DNA from 3 places in the Faecalibacterium sp. PGM34 genome. Region 3 is predicted to be linked to each of the others. Evidence: a T-box and tRNA genes for the amino acid it is inferred to sense, from the RefSeq annotation. Region 3 holds a T-box; the other regions hold tRNA genes.
The links. A T-box is a leader RNA that pairs with one kind of tRNA and senses whether it is charged. The one in region 3 lies ahead of tyrS (tyrosine--tRNA ligase), so its partner is inferred to be a tRNA-Tyr.
Positions count from the first base shown of each region.

Region 1: it encodes a tRNA-Tyr, which carries the amino acid that the T-box ahead of tyrS (tyrosine--tRNA ligase) is inferred to sense. The anticodon was not compared.
Region 2: it encodes a tRNA-Tyr, which carries the amino acid that the T-box ahead of tyrS (tyrosine--tRNA ligase) is inferred to sense. The anticodon was not compared.

Region 1 is NZ_CM136898.1:1,137,894-1,144,543, reverse strand. Features, by position in the region: gene ACXPUX_RS05390 (MurR/RpiR family transcriptional regulator) at 355-1,200, shown strand; gene ACXPUX_RS05385 (Bax inhibitor-1/YccA family protein) at 1,593-2,297, opposite strand; gene hemW (radical SAM family heme chaperone HemW) at 2,406-3,488, shown strand; tRNA gene ACXPUX_RS05375 (tRNA-Tyr) at 4,127-4,211, opposite strand; gene ilvD (dihydroxy-acid dehydratase) at 4,413-6,071, opposite strand; gene ilvC (ketol-acid reductoisomerase) at 6,276-6,650, opposite strand, start outside.
Region 2 is NZ_CM136898.1:1,573,858-1,580,507, forward strand. Features, by position in the region: gene ACXPUX_RS07390 (6-phosphofructokinase) at 1-851, shown strand, start outside; gene ACXPUX_RS07395 (6-phosphofructokinase) at 936-2,168, shown strand; tRNA gene ACXPUX_RS07400 (tRNA-Tyr) at 2,357-2,441, shown strand; gene ACXPUX_RS07405 (YhcH/YjgK/YiaL family protein) at 3,015-3,491, shown strand; gene ACXPUX_RS07410 (hypothetical protein) at 3,511-3,750, shown strand; gene ACXPUX_RS07415 (LytR/AlgR family response regulator transcription factor) at 3,815-4,276, opposite strand; gene ACXPUX_RS07420 (aminotransferase class I/II-fold pyridoxal phosphate-dependent enzyme) at 4,867-6,333, shown strand; gene speE (polyamine aminopropyltransferase) at 6,346-6,650, shown strand, end outside.
Region 3 is NZ_CM136898.1:2,029,660-2,036,309, forward strand. Features, by position in the region: gene ACXPUX_RS09510 (NAD(+)/NADH kinase) at 1-67, shown strand, start outside; gene ACXPUX_RS09515 (arginine repressor) at 88-576, shown strand; gene recN (DNA repair protein RecN) at 595-2,265, shown strand; T-box leader at 2,323-2,577, shown strand; gene tyrS (tyrosine--tRNA ligase) at 2,641-3,861, shown strand; gene ACXPUX_RS09530 (PTS sugar transporter subunit IIA) at 3,918-4,490, opposite strand; gene ACXPUX_RS09535 (ACT domain-containing protein) at 4,608-5,075, opposite strand; gene ACXPUX_RS09540 (CapA family protein) at 5,131-6,423, opposite strand; gene dapB (4-hydroxy-tetrahydrodipicolinate reductase) at 6,466-6,650, opposite strand, start outside.

The DNA of each region.
Region 1 (6,650 bases), 890 kb from region 3:
TTCTTTTCATAAATTTTCATTTTCAAACCCAGCAGCCTGCACAAAATTGTGGGATATCAGAAAAAACACAATATTTCCATCCACTTTACTTGTCAAAATAGTTACAAAACGGTACACTTTCCACTGCTTCTTTGAAAATTGCTTTCAGTTTCAAAACCACAAAAATGAAAAGCATTTTCACCATTTGGGCCGTTTTTTTCGTCAAAACTGTGCCCTCTGCACAGAAGCGGCGGGCAAAATGTGGTCATTACGCCTCTTGCACAGCGGTGCGGTTTCTCTTATACTTTTATATAAGAAGGTAAGCACCAAAACGGCACCGGTGCACCACCGGCAGCCGAGTCAGGAGAGGGAAGAATGTCTACGAATTTTTGGGAGCTGCTGCAGCAGCATCAGGGCGACCTGACAAAATCTGGCCGCACGGTGGCCGAATATCTGGTGCAGCACGCTGCGGAGGCACAGTATCTGTCCATATCATCTCTGGCCAGAGAGTGTCAGGTGGCCGAGGCCACGGTGTTCCGGTTCTGCCGGGCGCTGGGCTTTGAGGGCTACCACGAAATGCGCATTGCGCTGGCGCAGGCCAATGCCACCGGCGTGCTGGTGAACCAGCAGGAGCCCGCCCCGGACGCCGACACTGCTACTTTGTGCGAGCACGCTTCGGCGCTGTTCATGACCGCCATCAACGGCACCCAGAACGCTCTTTCGCCGCAGGCGGTGGAGCAGGCAGTGACGCTGCTGCACAGCGCCCGGCAGGTGTTCTGCATGGGACAGGGCGGCAGCATGGCTGCCGCCAACGAGATCTGCGCCCGGTTTGCCTGCATCACCAACAAGTTCCGCGCCGTTGCCGACAGCCACATGCAGGTCATGGCTGCCAGCCTGATGACCGAGCAGGATGTGGTGCTGTTCGTCTCCTACTCCGGCGCCACCCGCGACCTGATGGAGACCCTGCGCACCGCCAAGGCCAACGGTGCAAAGATCATCCTGCTCACCCACTATGAGGACTCCCCCGGCGCAAAGCTGGCAGACATCGTGCTGCTGTGCGGCGCACAGGAAAGCCCGCTGGATTCCGGCAGCATCCCCATCAAGGTGGCGGTGCTGTATGTGGCCGAGGTACTGATTTTGCGGTACATTCTGGACGATAAGCCCGGCAGCACCGAAGCGCAGGAGCACACCACCAAGGCGCTGACCGTAAAAATGCTTTGAGCGTCGGCCTAAAATAAGGGAAAGTTTCTCATTGCGTTTGATACTTTCAAAAATGGCTGACGGCGTGCGCCCTCTCAGTCACCTGCGGTGACAGCTCTCCCAAAGGGAGAGCCAAGAGCACTGCCGGAAACTTTCTCATTATACTTAAAACTTTTGCAACGAGCGTAACGGCTTGGCTCTCCCTTTGAGGAAAGACTTCCCCCGCTCCGGGGGAAGATGTCGCGCAGCGACAAAAGGGGGAATCTGGCGCGGGAGCGCCTGAGAGGGCGTGTTCCCCCTTGAGGGAGCTGTCACCGCAGATGACTGAGGGGGTAAACCTCCACAACAAAAAAAGGGGCTGTTGCATGTGCAACAGCCCCTTTTCTTATCAATGCTTTTGCAGCGCTGTACGCTTAGTCGCGGCGGCGGCTGTTAAGACCCAGCAGACGCACCACATACAGGAAGATGTTGATGAAGTCCAGATACAGGGTCAGTGCGCCGTAGATGGAAGCCTTTTCCGCCAGCTCGCTGTCCCCTGCGTAGTAGGAGTACATCTGGCTCAGCTTCTGGGTGTCGTAGGCGGTCAGCAGCATGAACACCACCAGACCGATGCCGGAGTACAGCACCGTGGTCATAAAGCCCATGCCGAACAGCACACCAACGAAGCCGGTAACGATCAGTGCAAACAGCGCCATCATCAGCTTGGGGCCCCAGCCGGACAGATCTTTGTGGGTGGTGGTGCCGTAGACTGCCATCAGGCCGAAGTACAGCGAGGTGGCAAGGAAAGCCAGCACCAGTGTGCCCAGATCAAAGGCAAGGAAATAGTAGCTCAGCACCATGCCGTTGAGCAGGGCGTAGCCCAAAAACACGCCTCTTGCCGCACCCACGGACATATTCTGCACCCGGGCGCTCAGCACGAACACCAGCGCCAGCTCGGCAATGGTGAACAGCAGGTACAGCGAGTTGACCACGTAGAACAGCGGGGTGGTCGCAGTGACAAACGCCGCTGCAAAGGTGATCAGCAGTCCCAGCGCCATCCAGCGGTAGGTGCGGGTCATATAATCAGCCGAGGTCATTGTAGGCTCTGCATAGCCACGGTTATAATTATTGTAACTCATCTGGGTTCCTCCAGTCTATTCTGCGGAGCATTTCTCTCTTGCTCCGGTCTACGGAATATAGTATACTGCATAGAAATGAACGTTTCATGAAAAAGGCTGTGATATTGTATGTCCCTTGGACTTTATCTGCATATTCCCTACTGTTTTTCCAAATGTCGGTACTGCGATTTTTATTCCCGCCCCGGGGAGCGGGGCGTACCGGATGCTTATGTGGACGCGCTGCTGCGGGAGCTGCACCGCTTTGCGCCGGACGCGCCCCTGCGGCCGAACACCCTTTATTTCGGCGGCGGCACGCCCAGCCTGCTCACCCCTGCGCAGGCAGAGCGGCTCATCCGGGCAGCAGCCCCCGTGCCCGGTGCAGAGATCACCTTGGAGGCAAACCCCGAGACCGTTACTGAGGACAGCCTGCGGGGCTTCCGGGCGGCGGGGGTGAACCGCATCTCCTTCGGGGTGCAGTCCGCCCGGGACACCCAGCTGCGCACCCTTGGCCGCCCGCACAATGCCAAGCAGGCACGGGCAGCCTTTGCCGCTGCCCGGCACGCCGGGTTCAAAAACATCAGCGGCGACATCATGCTGGCATTACCCCACTATACGCAGGCCGAATTTGACGAGACACTGGAGCTGATCGAAAAGGGCGGTGCCACCCACATCTCGGCTTACCTTTTAAAGATCGAGCCGGACTCCGCCTTCGGCAAGCACCCGCCGGAGGGTCTGCCCACCGGCGATGAAGCCGCCGATTTCTACCTTTACGCCGTGGAGCAGCTGGAGCACCACGGCTACCGCCAGTACGAGATCTCCAACTTTGCAAAGCCGGGCTACGAGGGGAAGCATAACCTCATCTACTGGGACTGCGGCGACTATCTGGGCCTTGGCCCTGCGGCGCACTCCTGCATGGGCGGCAAGCGGTTCTGTTACGCGCCGGACACCGCCGCCTTTCTGCAGGACGCCGCCGCGCCCATCATGGACGGCAGCTGCGGTGCAGAAGATTACCTTATTTTACAGCTGCGTCTGCGCAAGGGGCTTGACCTTGAAGCCTACAAAGCCCTGTACGGCAAGCAGTTTTCCACCGCGCAGCTGGCCTTTGTGCAAAACTGCGTCCGCGCCGGGTATGCCACCTTTGATGGCCGTACCCTCGCCCTGACCCCCGCCGGGCTTATTGTGCAAAACAGCATTCTTGCACAACTGCTCTGACAGGTGGGCGAAGCAGAAATAGCAGGAAAAAGTATCGTAAAACAAAACCGCAGCGTATTTTGATACGTTGCGGTTTTTTGGTGGGCGTGGGTGGATTGCGCGAGCCGCGCAGAAAAGGAGCCCGGGTCGCGGCTCCCAGCGGCTGCACCGTGCCTTGGGCGGCACGCGCATCCTGCTGGCCGCAGCCCCAACAGCTCCTCCCTGTTTCTGCCGCTGGCAGCGGTCGTCGCTGTTGCACAGGGGCTTTTTTCCCCGCCGGACTATTCGGCGGGTCTTACGAGTTGCGCTTGCCGCTTTTTCCGCAGCCCCTTGACAGGGCTTTGAAAAAGCGGAGCGCTGCCCCAGCCTCGCCTCCCTGTTTCCGCCGCAGGCGGCGGTCGGCTCCGCTGCTGTTCGAATCCACCCTTGCAGCCCCTTTTGCAAGGCAGATAAAACAGAAACTCCGGTACCCATTGGATACCGGAGTTCTTGGTGGGCGCGGGTGGATGTCGCGAGCCGCGCATCTAAAAAAGCCCCGCAGGGGCTTTTTTCCCCGCCGGACTATTCGGCGGGTCGATGCTGTTCGAATCCACCCTTGCAGCCCCTTTTGCAAGGCAGATAAAACAGAAACTCCGGTACCCATTGGATACCGGAGTTCTTGGTGGGCGCGGGTGGATTCGAACCACCGAAGCTGAAAGCAGCAGATTTACAGTCTGTCCCCATTGGCCACTCGGGAACACGCCCATATTCATTTGTTGTGCATCCGTGCACCGGACGACTTGTTTATTTTAGCATGAGAAAGGGGTTTTGTCAACTACCTTTTTTCACTTTTTTCGGCAATGCAAAAAGAACCGGCAGCTTTCGCTTCCGGTCACAGCTTTCCCTGTATGCAAAAGGGGGCTGCTGCACAGGATCTTGTGCAGCAGCCCCTCTTTTATTGGTTTCTTATTTCAGCACCGCACCCAGATTTGCACTGGTGACCATGCGGGCGTAACGGCTCAGCCAGCCGGTCTTGATGTTGGGCTCGGGCGCAACGTATTTTGCCTTGCGCTCTGCCAGCACTGCATCGCTGACCTCCAGCGTGATGGAGGCGTTGGGGATGTTGATGGTGATGATGTCCCCTTCCTCGATCAGGCCGATGGGGCCGCCGGAGGCTGCCTCCGGGCTGACATGGCCGATGGCGGCGCCGCGGGATGCACCGGAGAAGCGGCCATCGGTGATGAGGGCCACCGTCTTATCCAGCTTCATGCCTGCCAGCGCAGAGGTGGGGTTGAGCATCTCCCGCATGCCCGGGCCGCCCTTGGGGCCTTCGTAGCGGATGACCACCACATCGCCCGGGACGATCTTGCCCGCGTAGATGGCGGCAATGGCCTCTTCCTCGCTGTTGAACACCCGCGCCGGGCCGGAATGCTGCTGCATCTCCGGGGCTACCGCACTGCGCTTGACAACGCAGCCGTCCGGGGCAATGTTGCCCCACAGGATCTGCAGACCGCCGGTCTCAGAGTAGGGGTTCTCGATGGGACGGATGGCTTTTTCGTTCAGGATATGGGCACCCTTGATGTTCTCGCCAAGGGTCTTGCCGGTGACGGTGGGCACATCCAGATCCAGCAAGCCCTTCTTGGCCAGCTCTGCCTGTACTGCCGGGATACCGCCCGCTGCGTACAGATCCGGCATGTGGGTGGTGCCAGCCGGTGCCAGATGGCACAGGTTGGGGGTCTTGGCGCTGATCTCGTTGAACAGCTTCAGGTCGATGGGCACACCGGCCTCGTAGGCGATGGCAAGCAGGTGCAGCACCGTGTTGGTGGAGCAGCCCAGCGCCATATCGCAGGTCAGCGCGTTGCGGATGGAGCGCTCGTTGATGATCTGGCGCGCGGTGATGCCCTTGCGCACCATCTCCATCACGGCCATACCGGCGTGCTTTGCCAGCTGCAAACGTTTGGAATACACAGCCGGGATGGTACCGTTGCCGGGCAGGGCGATGCCGATGGCCTCGCACAGGCAGTTCATGCTGTTGGCGGTGTACATACCGGAGCAGCTGCCGCAGCTGGGGCAGCAGTTGCAGGTGCAGTCCTCCAGCTGCTCGTCGGTGATCATACCGGCCTTATAGGCACCCACGGCCTCGAACATCTTGGAAAGGCTCACTTCCTCGCCGCCGTAAGTGCCGGCCAGCATGGGGCCGCCGGAGCAGACCACGGCGGGCACATCCATGCGCACCGCTGCCATCACCATGCCGGGCACGATCTTATCGCAGTTGGGCACCAGCACAAGGCCGTCCAGCTGGTGTGCCATCAGCATGGTCTCCACGCTGTCGCAGATCAGTTCGCGGGAGGCCAGAGAGTATTTCATGCCCACATGACCCATGGCGATGCCGTCGCACACGCCGATGGCGGGGATCAGGATGGGCGTACCACCGGCCATCTGCACACCGGCCTTGACCGCCTCGGCGATCTTATCCAGATTCATGTGGCCGGGCACGATCTCGCTGTGAGCGCTCACCACGCCAATGAGGGGGCGCTCCAGTTCCTCCGGGGTGTAGCCCAGCGCATAAAACAGGCTGCGGTTGGGCGCACGCTCCGAGCCTTTGGTCACGTTGTCACTTCTCATGGTTTGTTCCTCTTTTCCTTATAACAAAAGACCCCCTCCCAAAGGAGGGAGCCTTTCTTAGTTTTAAAAGCAGCTTTTGGCTGAACTCCTTCCGTCATCGCTTGCGCGATGCCACCTCCCTCACGGAGGGAGGCTTCACGCTGCGGTCAGACAAAAGGTTCCCTCTTTGAGGGGGCTGGCGCCGCAGGCGACTGGGGGAGTTCATTACTTCTTCAGCCAGCTCATCATGCTGCGCAGTTCAGCACCCACCTTCTCAATGGGCAGCTCAGCCTCCATGCGGCGCTTGGCAAGGAAGTGCACCTTGCGGCCGCCCTTGGGGCTCATCTCGGTCAGGAACTCGGAAGCAAAGGTGCCGTCCTGGATCTCGGTCAGAACCTTCTTCATCTCCTTGCGGGTCTCCTCGGTGATCAGGCGCTTGCCGGTGCGGTAGTCGCCGTACTCAGCGGTGTTGGAGATGGAGTAGCGCATCTTGGAGAAGCCGCCCTCGTTGATCAGGTCAACGATCAGCTTCATCTCGTGGCAGGTCTCAAAGTAGGCCATCTCGGGCTCGTAACCGGCCTCCACCAGCGTATCGAAACC
Region 2 (6,650 bases), 460 kb from region 3:
ACGGGCAGCGTGTGGGCAGCAGTGTGCGGTTCATCGGTGTGCCCAAGACCATCGACAACGACCTGTGCCTTACCGACCACACCCCCGGCTACGGCTCTGCCGCAAAGTACATTGCTACCATCTTGAAGGAAGTCATCCGTGATTCCTCGGTGTATAACATCCGCAGCGTGACGGTGGCCGAGATCATGGGCCGCCACGCAGGCTGGCTGGCCGGTGCAGCCTGTCTGGCCGGCGGCGAGGACTGCGAAGGTCCCGATCTGATCCTGCTGCCGGAAGTTCCCTTTGATCAGGACAAGTTCCTTGCCCGGGTGGACGAGCTGCAGCGGGTGAAGTCCAACGTTATCATCGCAGCCAGCGAGGGCGTAAAGACCGCAGACGGCACTTATCTGTGCGATCTGGTTTCCACCGCCGGTCAGCTGGACGCCTTTGGTCACAAGGCCATCCTCAGCGGCACCAGCCGTTACCTTTCGGAGCTCATCCACGACAAGCTGCAGTGCAAGAGCCGCGCCATCGAGTTCTCCACCCTGCAGCGCTGCGCCAGCCATTTGGCCAGCCGCACGGATGTGAACGAGGCTTACGCCGTAGGCGGTGCCGCCGCAGCTGCTGCCTTTGCCGGTGAGAGCGGCCGCATGATCGCCCTCAAGCGGGTCTCCAACTACCCGTACCAGTGCATCACCGAGTCTGTGGATGTGCAGCAGGTGGCAAATCTGGAAAAGAAGGTCCCGCTGGAATGGATCACCCCGGACGGGATGCAGGTGACCGAAGCTTTTGAGGAGTACGCCCGTCCGCTGATTTTGGACGAGGTGACCCCTGTTTATGTGAACGGTACCCCCCGCCACATCCGTCTGTGATCCGCCTTTCCCTTCCGCGTCTGTTTTCGTGCAACTGCACGTTTTTATAGCCGAAACAGAAAAAACAAAAAAGGAGAAATCATCATGGGAAAAAACGCAATTGTCGGTCAGTCCGGCGGCCCCACCTCTGTCATCAATGCCAGTCTGGCGGGTGTCTTTGAAAGCTGCAAGAACCGCGGCGCAGACATCGTGTACGGTATGTGCAACGGTGTTGCCGGTCTGCTGGAGGAGCGGGTGGTGGATCTTTCCACCCTGCTGACCGATGACTTGGACATCGAGCTGCTCAAGCGCACCCCGTCCAGCTTTCTGGGCAGCTGCCGCTACAAGCTGCCCGACTGGCGGGATGACGAGGCGGTGTACAAAAAGCTGTTCGTCATTCTGGAAAAGCTGAACATCGGCTACTTCTTCTACATCGGCGGCAACGACTCCATGGACACCATCGGCAAGCTGGCTGACTACGGCCAGCGCATCGGCAGCGACATCCGCTTTATGGGTGTGCCCAAGACCATCGACAACGACCTGATGGTCACCGACCACACCCCCGGCTACGGCTCTGCGGCCAAGTACATCGGTGTTGTGATGAAAGAGATCATCCGCGACGCCACCGTGTATGGCACCAAGTACGTTACCGTGGTGGAGATCATGGGCCGCAACGCCGGCTGGCTGACCGCCGCCGCCGCACTGGCCAAGAGCGACGATTGCGAGGGCGTGGACATGATCTGCCTGCCCGAGGTTCCCTTCAACGTGGAGCGCTTTGTGGAAAAGGTGCGTGTGATGCAGGAAAAGAAGCCCAGCATCGTCATTGCCGTGTCCGAGGGCGTAAAGCTGGAGGATGGCCGCTATGTTTGCGAGCTGGCTGACGACGTGCACGCATTGGACGCTTTCGGCCACAAGGCACTGACCGGTACCGCACGGTATCTGGCCAACGTGGTGGCACGCAATCTGGACACCAAGACCCGCTGCATCGAGCTTTCCACCCTGCAGCGCTGCGCCGGTCACCTGACCAGCCGCACCGACATCACCGAGGCCTATCAGGTGGGCGGTGCTGCTGCCAAGGCAGCCTTTGAGGGTGTTACCGGCCAGATGGTGGCTCTGAAGCGCATCTCCAACAACCCCTACCAGTGCACCACCGAGCTGCATCCCATCAGCGAGGTTGCCAACTTGGAAAAGAAGGTTCCCTTGAGCTGGATGAACAACAACCACACCCAGATGACCGAGGACTTCTTGGACTACGCCCGTCCGCTGATCCAGGCTGAGCTGACCCCGCTGTATATCGCCGGTCTGCCGCACCATATTTACATGAAGAACCAGAAGTGATCTTCTCCTGACCTGTTTTCGTCAGGCTGAAAAGCCCTCCCGCCCGGACACTGCAAAGCGCACCCGGACGAGAGGGTTTTTATGATTTTCACATATATTTTTGCGCGCAGCCCAAATTATGGGTTGACAAATCGCGCTTTCGGTGGTAACATATACAGGCAGTCCACGCGGCTGTGGAAAACGAATATGGGCGTGTTCCCGAGTGGCCAATGGGGACAGACTGTAAATCTGCTGCTTTCAGCTTCGGTGGTTCGAATCCACCCGCGCCCACCAAGAACTCCGGTACCCAATGGGTACCGGAGTTTCTGTTTTATCTATCTTGCAAAAGGGGCTACAAGGGTGGATTCGAACAGCATCGACCCGCCGAATAGTCCGGCGGGGAAAAAAGCCCCTGCGGGGCTTTTTTAGATGCGCGGCTCGCGCAATCCACCCGCGCCCACCAAGGACTCCGGTATCCAATGGGTACCGGAGTTTCTGTTTTATCAGCTTTGAAAAAGTGGATGCAAGGGTGGATTCGAACAGCATCGACCCGCCGAATAGTCCGGCGGGTAAAAAAGCCCCTGCGGGGCTTTTTTAGATGCGCGACTCGCGCAATCCACCCGCGCCCACCAAGGACTCCGGTATCCAATGGGTACCGGAGTTTCTGTTTTATCTGCCTTGAAAAAGTGGATGCAAGGGTGGATTCGAACAGCATCGACCCGCCGAATAGTCCGGCGGGTAAAAAAGCCCCTGCGGGGCTTTTTTAGATGCGCGACTCGCGACATCCGCCCGCACACATATTGCATCTGCCCCAGACCTGTGATACCATACAGGTAACAGAAACGACACAAACGGAGGACTTTTTCCATGATCTACGATACCCTGAACAACCTGCCCAACTATCTGGGCGTAAGCGACAATCTGGACACCGTGATCGAGTACATCATGGCACGGGATATCACCACCCTGCCCGCCGGGCGCACCCGCATTGACGGGGACAAGGCAGTGGTCACCGTGAGCACCGTCACGCCCCAGACCTCCGACAAGGCGCTGTTCCAGCGCCACGACAACCACATCACGCTGGAGACCGACTTGGACGGCAGCGAGCTGTTTGAGGTAAGCCTTGCGGAGCTGACCCCCACCAAGCCCACCGATGAAGCCGCCGACACCACCGTAGGCACTGCCGGTACCAGCATTGCCGGAATGCTGTGCGAGGGACGTTTTGCCCTGTATCTGGCCGGGGAGCCGTATAAATCCGGCCTGAAAGCGCAGGGCTGCGGCAAACTGAAAAAAGCCGTGTTCAGCATCGAGCTGGACCCGGACGAGGAAGAAGCGGAAGAATGACCGAAAGGAGACTTTCTGTATGGGATTTTTTGCTGTACTGGCTGCAAGCCTGTTTGCCGTGTTTCTTTTTACTGTGTTCGGCGGCTATTCGCTGTTGCTCTGGTGTCAGCAGTCCCTGTGGATGGTCGTTCCTCCCGCGCTGGTGCTGGCTGTTCTGGTCTGGACATTTTTGAAAATGGACGATAAGATCACCGCCCTGCAAAAGCGGGTGGACGATCTGGAAGCCGCACAGAAAACCGCAGAAAAAACCGATAAATAATACAGCGCCGTCCTTCGCAGAAAAACTTCTCTGCAAAGGACGGCGCTGCTTTTTGCGAATGCTTTCACGTTGGCCTGCCGGTTGTTACAGATTTAACAGAACATTCACCCGGAAGATTTGCTCCTCGATCTCCAAGTGCAGACTGCCGTTGTGTTTGTGTACCACCGTCTCGGCAGAGACCAGCACGATGGCGGGCAGAAGAGAATTGCTGTTCAACCCGAACACGGTGCAAGGGGTGCACCGGAAAGGCATCCCATACATATTCCGGGGAGAAGGTCACGAATACGATCAGCACCTCCGGGTCGGCCTGCCGCAGCCGACGGGCAGTCTCGATGCCGTTGGTGCCCGCCATGCAGATATCCAGAAACACCACGGCGTACAAGCCGGGCTCTGCTGCGGCGCGGAGGAAATTATCCCCGCAGGTAAACCATGTGCACTCGGCTTCGGGCAGCTGCTGTTGCAGCAGCTCCTCCAGCCGCTGGGCGTCCGGGGCTTGATCCTCTACGATGGCGATTGGCAGTGCCATCCCTACACTCTCTTTCTCCATTCATGTTCCTTTATTACAGCATACTGCGGCGGGAAGGGCATCTGTTTTTTTGCACAAAACGCTCCATTTTGCGCGCCGAGCGCCGCCCTGCGCACCCGCGGCGGGTGACTGCCAAAAAAATTTAGTTGACAGACGGGGCGAATCATGTTATTCTTTTGTTGATTTTGAGAGACACCGCCTTGCAGAGTCTTTTCAAAGCAATTTACTCGGGACCGCCCAGACGGGGCTAAGGCCATACGGACAGCCGGGTCCACTGCCGACCGGCGGCGCAAGCTGCCATTATTGATTGAGTTTGAAGCTCAAATTTTATAAGTTGGTTCCTTTACAACCATGAAATTGCGCAGCCTATGCGCAGACTTGTGAAACGGTCAATAAGAGTAGTAAAAGTGTAGTTGCTATATAGACTCTCATCACCCCGTCTTTTTGGATCGAGAATAACGCGCAGCACCGGCACTTACGGCTGGGTGCTTTGTCAGCGCGGAAAAAGCTTTTCCAAGCGCAGGTCTGCATATTTGTGCAGTGCCTGCGCTTTTTTGTTGTGCAAAAAGAGAACAGGGACGGAGGAAAAGATGAACGAGAACAAAGCGCGTTCCCGGCTGGATCAGCGCCGTGCGCCCATTTACGAGGCGCTGGAGCGGTTCCGGCAGATGCGGGTGGTGCCTTTTGACGTGCCCGGCCATAAGCGGGGCCGCGGCAACCCGGAGCTGACCGCTTTTCTGGGTCAGCAGTGCGTGGGCGTGGACGTGAACAGTATGAAGCCGCTGGATAACCTTTGCCACCCGGTGTCGGTCATCCGGGAAGCCGAGGAACTTGCCGCCGATGCCTTTGGCGCGGCACACGCCTTTTTAATGGTGGGCGGCACCACCAGCAGCGTGCAGAGCATGGTGCTTACCGTCTGCAAGCGGGGCGATGAGATCATTCTGCCCCGCAACGTGCACCGCAGCGTGCTGAACGCGCTGGTGCTGTGCGGCGCTGTGCCGGTGTATGTGAACCCGGAGGTGGATAAGCGCCTGGGCATCTCGCTGGGCATGAAGCGGGAGCAGGTGGCCAAGGCCATCAAGGAGCACCCCAAAGCCGTGGCTGTGCTGGTGAATAACCCCACCTACTACGGCATCTGCTCCGACCTGCGTGCCATCGTAAAAATGGCGCACGATGCCGGGATGCTCTGCCTTGCGGATGAAGCCCATGGCACCCACTTCTACTTTGGCGGCGGTCTGCCGGTGTCTGCCATGGCGGCGGGCGCGGATATGGCCTCGGTGTCCATGCACAAGAGCGGCGGCAGTTTGACCCAGTCCAGCCTGCTGCTCATCGGTCCTAACGTGCACCCGGGCTATGTGCGCCAGATCATCAACCTGACCCAGACCACCTCCGGCAGCTACCTGCTGATGTCTAGTCTGGATATTTCCCGCCGCAATCTGGCGCTGCGGGGACGGCAGGTGTTCCATCAGGTGGCAGACATTGCCGAGTATGCCCGCGAGGAGATCAACGCCGTAGGCGGCTACTACGCCTTTGGCAAGGAGCTGTGCAACGGCAACTCTGTCTTTGACTTTGACACCACCAAGCTCAGCGTCCACACGCTGGATATCGGCCTTGCGGGCATCGAGGTCTACGACATCCTGCGGGACGAGTACGACATCCAGATCGAGTTCGGCGATATCGGCAACATCCTTGCCTATCTTTCCATCGGCGACCGCCCGCAGGAGGTGGAGCGTCTGGTCAGTGCTCTGGCCGAGATCAAGCGCCGCTACCGCACTGACGGCTCGGGGCTGCTGAGCCAGGAATACATCGACCCCGTGGTGGCTGCCAGCCCGCAGGAGGCCTTCTACGCCCCCAAAAAGAGCCTGCCCCTGCGGGAGACCGAGGGCATGGTGTGCAGCGAGTTCGTCATGTGCTATCCCCCGGGCATCCCCATCCTTGCACCCGGCGAGCGCATCACCAAGGAGATCCTGAACTACATCGAGTACGCCAAGGCCAAAGGCTGCAGCATGACCGGCCAGGAGGACCCCGAAATTTTGCACCTGAATGTTCTGGCATAAGGAGGGAAAGGGATGGAATTTTGGTTTTCAGAGTTTCACACCCCGGATGTGAAGCACAGCATCCGTGTGAACAAGCAGCTCTACTCCAAGCAGAGCGATTACCAGCGCATCGATATCTTTGAGACCCCGGAGTTCGGCCGGGTGCTCACGCTGGACGGCAACGTGATGCTGACCGAGCGCGACGAATTCATCTACGATGAAATGATCGTCCATGTGCCCATGGCGGTGCACAAGGAGGCCAAGGATATTCTGGTCATCGGTGCCGGAGACGGCGGCGTGGTGCGGGAGCTGACCCGCTACGACCGCGTGGAGCGCAT
Region 3 (6,650 bases):
GCTTATCACCTTTGGGCGGGCAGACCAGTTTCAGGCCATTGACCAGAAACTGCGTAAAAGACAATAACAAGGGAGGCGATTTTTAAGATGGCACGCAGCCGCAAAGAAGATACAAAAACAAAAGCGGAACGCTTGCAGACGATCCTGCGTCTTGTGCAGGAGCATCCCATCAGCCGGCAGGAGGTGCTGCTGGAGCACCTACGGAACGAAGGCTTTGAGGTAACGCAGGCCACCGTTTCCCGCGATATCCGAGAGCTGTGCCTTGTAAAGGCAGCTACCACCGAGGGTTACCGCTATGTTTCCAGCCGGAACGAAAGCTTCAACCCCAAGACCCAAGGGCGTTTTGAGACCATCTTCCACGAGTCTGTTCTGGGGGTGGATTACGCCGGGCATGTTGTGCTGGTAAAATGCTATTCCGGCATGGCCAATGCCGCCTGCGAGGTTTTTGACGCTTTACAGTGGAAAAATGTTGTCGGCACCCTTTCCGGTGATGATACCTTTTTAATTGTTGCGCGCTCGGAGCGCGATGCCAAGACCATTTGTTCGGAGCTGACCCGTTATGTGGGGCAGAGATGACGGTAGGAGAACGAAGCCATGCTGAGCAGCCTGCAAATTGAAAATGTTGCCGTGATCCAGAAAGCAGAGGTGCACTTTGAACCGGGGCTGAATGTACTGACCGGCGAAACTGGTGCGGGTAAATCCATCCTGATCGATTCCATCAATGCGATCCTTGGCAACCGCACCTCTAAGGACTTGGTGCGCACCGGGGCTACAAAGGCGGTGATCCGCGCTGCCTTTGAGCAGGTGCCGTCTGCGGTGCTGGATAAGCTTGAACAGTCCGGCTACGAGCGCTCGGAGGCACTGTTGCTCAGCCGCGAGATCACCGCCGAGGGGAAAAGCAGCTGCCGCATCAACGGGATGCCAGCCACGGCAGCCGTTCTGCGGGATTTGTGCGGCGGGCTGATCAACATCAACGGCCAGCACGATTCCGTAGGCTTGCTCAATCCGGCGCATCATCTGGGCATTTTGGATGATTATGCGCAGAACCGCACTGTTTTTCAGGATTACTATACCCTGTACCGGAAGCTGGTGCAGGTCAAGCGGGAACTAGATGCCCTGATCACCGATGAGGCTGAAAAACAGCGCAAAATCGACCTATTGCAGTATCAGGTGCAGGAGATTGAGGATGCCGGGTTGACTGCCGGTGAGGAGCAGACACTGGAAAACCGCCGGAAGGTGCTGTCCAATGCGTCTGCCATCCGGGACCGTCTGGCACAAAGCTATGCGCTGCTTTCCGGCAGTGATGATGCCGCAGGTGCGGTGGATCTGCTGGGCGAAGCCTCCAACGCAGTGGATGCCGCCGCGCAGTTAGACCCCGCGCTTTCAGCCGCCGCCGGGCAGCTGCTGGACTTATACTATAACGCCAAGGATGTGGCCGCAGATTTGATTGGGCGGCTGGATGCCTACGACACCAACGATGCAGAGCTGGACGAGGTGGAGCAGCGGCTGGATCTTTTGTACCGGCTGAAGCGAAAGTACGGCAGCACGGTGGAAGATGTGATCGCTTTCGGGCAGAAAGCCCGGGAAGAGCTGGACAATATCCAGCATTCCCAGCAGCGCTATGATACTTTGCAGGCAGAAAAGCTGCGTCTTTACGCAAAAGCGCGGGAAAAGGCCGAAGTGCTGACCCAGACCCGGCTGAAAGCCTTTGAGGAGCTGAACACCCGCATTTCCGGCACGCTGGACTTTTTGAATATGCCGGGTGTGCGTATGACTTTGCGGCACACCCGCGGCCCGCTGGCCAGCCACGGGCAGGACAGCGTTGAATTCTACATCTCAACAAACCCCGGTGAAGCACCCAAGCCCCTGGCAAAGATCGCGTCCGGCGGCGAGCTGAGCCGTATCACCCTTGCCATCAAGAACGCAATGGCCGATAAGGATGCTGTGCCTACCGTGATCTATGATGAGATCGACAGCGGCGTGTCCGGCAAGGCTGCGGGACGCATCGGCGAGGTACTGCGTCAGAGCGCGCAGGGGCATCAGATCCTGTGCATCACCCACACGGCGCAGATCGCAGCGCTGGCCGATTGTCATCTGCTTATCCAGAAAAATGTGTCCAACGAGCGCACCTATACCGAGATCCATCCGCTGGACGAAAACGGCCGCGTGGAGGCGTTGGCACATCTCATCTCCGGCGACCACGTTACCGAACTTTCCCGCGCCAATGCCCGGGAAATGCTGCAGGAGCGCAAGCACGGCGGCTGATTTTGCAGAAAGGCCAACTCTTGACAAAGCGGCGGTCTTGTGATAGAGTAGACACTGTTAATGGCGATGAAGGGAACAAGTACCCTGAAGGATTCTGTCCAGAGAAGTCCCGGTTGGTGCAAGGGATCACAGAACAGCAGGGGAAATACCTCCCGGAGCCGCAGGCTGAATGCGTAAGGCTAGTAGGCTGTGCCGCGTGCGAGCGTTAAAGACGCAGAAGTGTCACTCTACTCTGGGGTGCGCACTCGTAAGGCCGTTTCTGTGAGGAAACGGCAAACAGAGGTGGTACCGCGAAGTTATCTCGCCCTCTGCCAAATTCTTTTTGGCAGAGGGCGTTTTTTGTTTCCTCTGCCCGAAAAACAGGAGGTTTTTCCCATGACGCTGTACGAAGAACTGAAAGCCCGCGGTCTGGTAGCGCAGATCACCGATGAAGAGATCATCGACCTGATCAATAACGGCAAGGCTACCTTTTACATCGGCTTTGACTGCACTGCCGACAGCCTGACCGCCGGCCATTTTCTGGCACTGACCCTGATGAAGCGCCTGCAGCTGGCTGGTAATAAGCCTATCGCCCTGATCGGTGGCGGCACTACCATGATCGGTGACCCCTCCGGCCGCACCGATATGCGCAAGATGCTGACCAAGGACGATATCGCCCACAATGCTGCCTGCTTTAAAAAGCAGATGGAGAAGTTCATTGATTTCTCCGAGGGCAAGGCGCTGATGCTGAACAACGCCGACTGGCTGTTGGACCTGAACTACGTTGAGTTGCTGCGCGAGGTGGGCGCCTGTTTCTCCGTGAACAATATGCTGCGCGCCGAGTGCTACAAGCAGCGCATGGAGAAGGGTCTGTCCTTCTTAGAGTTCAACTACATGATCATGCAGAGCTACGACTTCTACTACATGTTCCAGCACTACGGCTGCAATATGCAGTTCGGCGGCGATGACCAGTGGAGCAATATGCTGGGCGGCACCGAGCTGATCCGCCGCAAGCTGGGCAAGGATGCCTACGCTATGACCGTGACCCTGCTGACCGACTCTCAGGGCAAGAAGATGGGCAAGACTGCCGGCAACGCTGTCTGGCTGGATCCCAACAAGACCAGCCCCTTCGAGTTCTACCAGTACTGGCGCAACGTGGGCGATGCCGATGTGATGAAGTGCATCCGTATGCTCACCTTCCTGCCGTTGGAGCAGATCGAAGAGATGAGCACTTGGCAGGATCAGCGCCTGAACGAGGCCAAGGAGATTCTTGCCTACGAGATGACCAGCATGGTGCATGGCAAGGAAGAGGCCGAAAAAGCTCAGAATGCTGCCCGCGCACTGTTCAGCGGCAACGCGATGGATACCGAGCACATGCCCAGCACCCAGCTGACCGAAGCTGACCTGACGGACGGTGCTATCGGCATCCTGACCCTGATGGTCAAGGCCGGTCTGGCTGCTTCCAACGGCGAGGCTCGCCGTCTGGTGGTGCAGGGCGGTGTGCTGGCAGACGGCGAAAAGGTCGCTGCTCCCACCGTCAGCTTTACCGCAGAGCAGCTTGCCAAGGGTATCGTCATCAAGAAGGGCAAAAAGATCTATCACAAGGTAACGCTGTAAAAAGCAATATAAAATTTATGGGCCAGAAACGTCCGTAGGCGTTTCTGGCCCATTTTTTACATTTTGGCGCGTAACAGCTGCTGACCGGCAGTTACCCGGCCGGAGTGCAAAGGCTCTATCCGCGCAAACCGACTGCTGTTGGTCACGATCACCGGAGTGGTCAGCGTGTAGCCTGCCGCTGCAATGGCTTGCAGATCAAACCGGAAAAGCAACTGTCCCTTCTGCACATGGTCGCCAGCCTGTACAAACAGCTCATAGCCTTTGCCTTTTAGCTCCACGGTGTCCATGCCAACGTGGATGAGCACCTCCAACCCGTTATCACACAGCAGACTGACGGCATGGCAGGTTTTGGCGATCTTTTTCACGATGCCGTCTGCGGGCGCTACCACCTCGCCGCAGCTGGGCTCGATGGCGCAGCCCTTGCCCAGCACCTCGCTGGAGAATACCGGGTCCTTGATCCGGGTCAGTGCCCGGATACGCCCTGTGACCGGCGCATAGAGCAGCTGCCCGCTGTCCGCAGGAGTGGTTCCCGCTGCCGTGTCCTCCGGGGCAAGTAGCGGCGTGTTTTTCTCAAAATGTGCCAGCAGCCGCTGCCGGATGCTGTACATAAGAGTAGCAGGGTCTTTCATTCCGGGTTCCTTCCTTCGGCAGGGAAACTACCATGGTGGTACTTTACCTTTTTCTGCGCGTTTCGCAAAAACAGGGCCGAAAGGAAAGTTGTCCCCCTCGGCCCCGACTGATTGCTGTTACAGCTCGTATGCCTTTTTCAGTGCCTCGTAGGCGGCGTCCTCGTTTTCCGCGTGGACGAGCAGAGAGATATCCAGATCGCTGGTAGTAATCAGCAACACCTCGATACCGGCCATAGCCAGCGCATTCAGCGCCCGCGCAGCCACGCCGCAGCTGGTGACCATATCCTCGCCGAACAGATTCAGCTTGGAATAGCCCACGCTGATCAAGGGAGACGCCTTGGCGTCCTTATCCAGATTTGCCGCCGAGATTGCTTTCATCACCAGCGGAAGATCACTGCTAGATGCAGTAAAGCTGAAATCAATGGTAGTGCCGTGGGGAGCGCTCTGGCTGATCATATCCACCACCACGCCGGTCTCTGCAAAGATATCCAGATAGCGGGACAGACTGTTGCCCCGGAACGCTACGTCCTGCACACTGATCATCATCAGATCAGTCTCGATATTGATCTTCGATACTCCGTACATAAAAATTCCTCCGTTCTGCCCGGGTTGCCGGACAACGCTCAATCATTTCACATTTTTATGTAAGTACTAAAAAGGATGCGCTGATATTATTTTGCGCGATTTTTTGTATCCTGTCAAGGCTGAAATCAGAATAATTTGCCCGCACACCATGCGCTGCCGCCAATTCCTGCGTGTAATCGCTTAAAAAATAGGTTCGCACATTGGTCTTTCCGGCATCGTAATGGGTCACGGTGGGGTGCAGCTGCGGTTCAAGCACTTCACACTGTACCGAGCCGTTCGGCTGGGTAGTCTTTTGCAGCTGCAAGGTCAGGATAGCGCCCACCAGCTGATCCGGGCGGCTCTGGGTGCTGAGAAAATTACCCAGCGAGAAGGCAACAAAGCTTCGCCGTCCGTCCGCTGCGGTCAGCCACTGGGCATCTTGCAATACATGGGGGTGGGTGCCCACAATGACATCCGCGCCCCAGTCTGCCAGATTCTGTGCCAGCGTGCGCTGGCTGTCCACGATGGCGTGGCTGTCCTCTACACCCCAGTGCACCCCAACCACCACAAAATCTGCCTGCTGACGCGCCAAGCGTACTTGCCGCTCGATCACATCAGTCTGGCTGGTGTAGATGATATTAGCCGTCATATTCTTGTTCTGGCGGATACCGTTGGTGTGCTCGGTGTAGGAGAGATAGGCGATGGTCACACCGTTGACGGTTTGCAGCGGGATACGGTCGTAATCTTCTTCGCCGCGCCACAGACCGGTGGTGACCACATCCTCCGGCATGGACTCCCAGAATTGCAGCGTGGCCGCAATGCCGGAGGCACCCTTATCGTAGGTGTGGTTATTGGACAGGCTGAACACCCGCACCCCGGCGCGGTACAGTGCCCGCGCACAGTCACCGGGGGTGGAAAAACTGGGGTAGGTGGAGGGTGCAAGGGTGTCGCTGCAAAGGGTCTCCTGATTGATCCAGTTCACATCCTGCTCGGCATAGAAAGGAGCAATGTGTTCATAGCAGTAATCAAAGCTGTACTTTCCCTCTTCGCCTGCCCGGCGGGCAGCCTGTTTATAGATAGGGGCATGGATCAGGTTATCTCCTGTTGCAGAAAACCGGATGGTTTCCACCACGGGCTGCGGTTCGGGCTCCGGCTCCGGGGTCGCAACGGATGAAGCAGGGGATAGTGCATCCTCCGGCGGCTCGATGCCGCCCACCGGTACATCTTCTCCCGGCAGCTTTGTCCAGATCCCAAGACACAGTGCTATCACGCTCGCAGCCAGAACTGACAGCACCACTGCCCGGAGCGTTTGCTTTCGGCCGCGCTTACGGGCAGCCAGACGCCGCCGCTTTAAAGGCTCCTGCTTCATCGTTCACCTCTTCTCCCGGCGTATGCCGGGACAGTTTGTTTTTCAGAGTGCAGCGATCAGATCGCCCATATCGTACAGACCCGGCTCCTTTTTCGCCAGATAGACCGCAGCATTCACTGCGCCGTTGGCGAAGATGCTGCGGGAGTAGGCGGTATGCCGCAGGGTGATCACCTCGTCCGGGCCGCAGAACAGCACCTCATGGTCGCCCACGATGCTGCCGCCGCGCA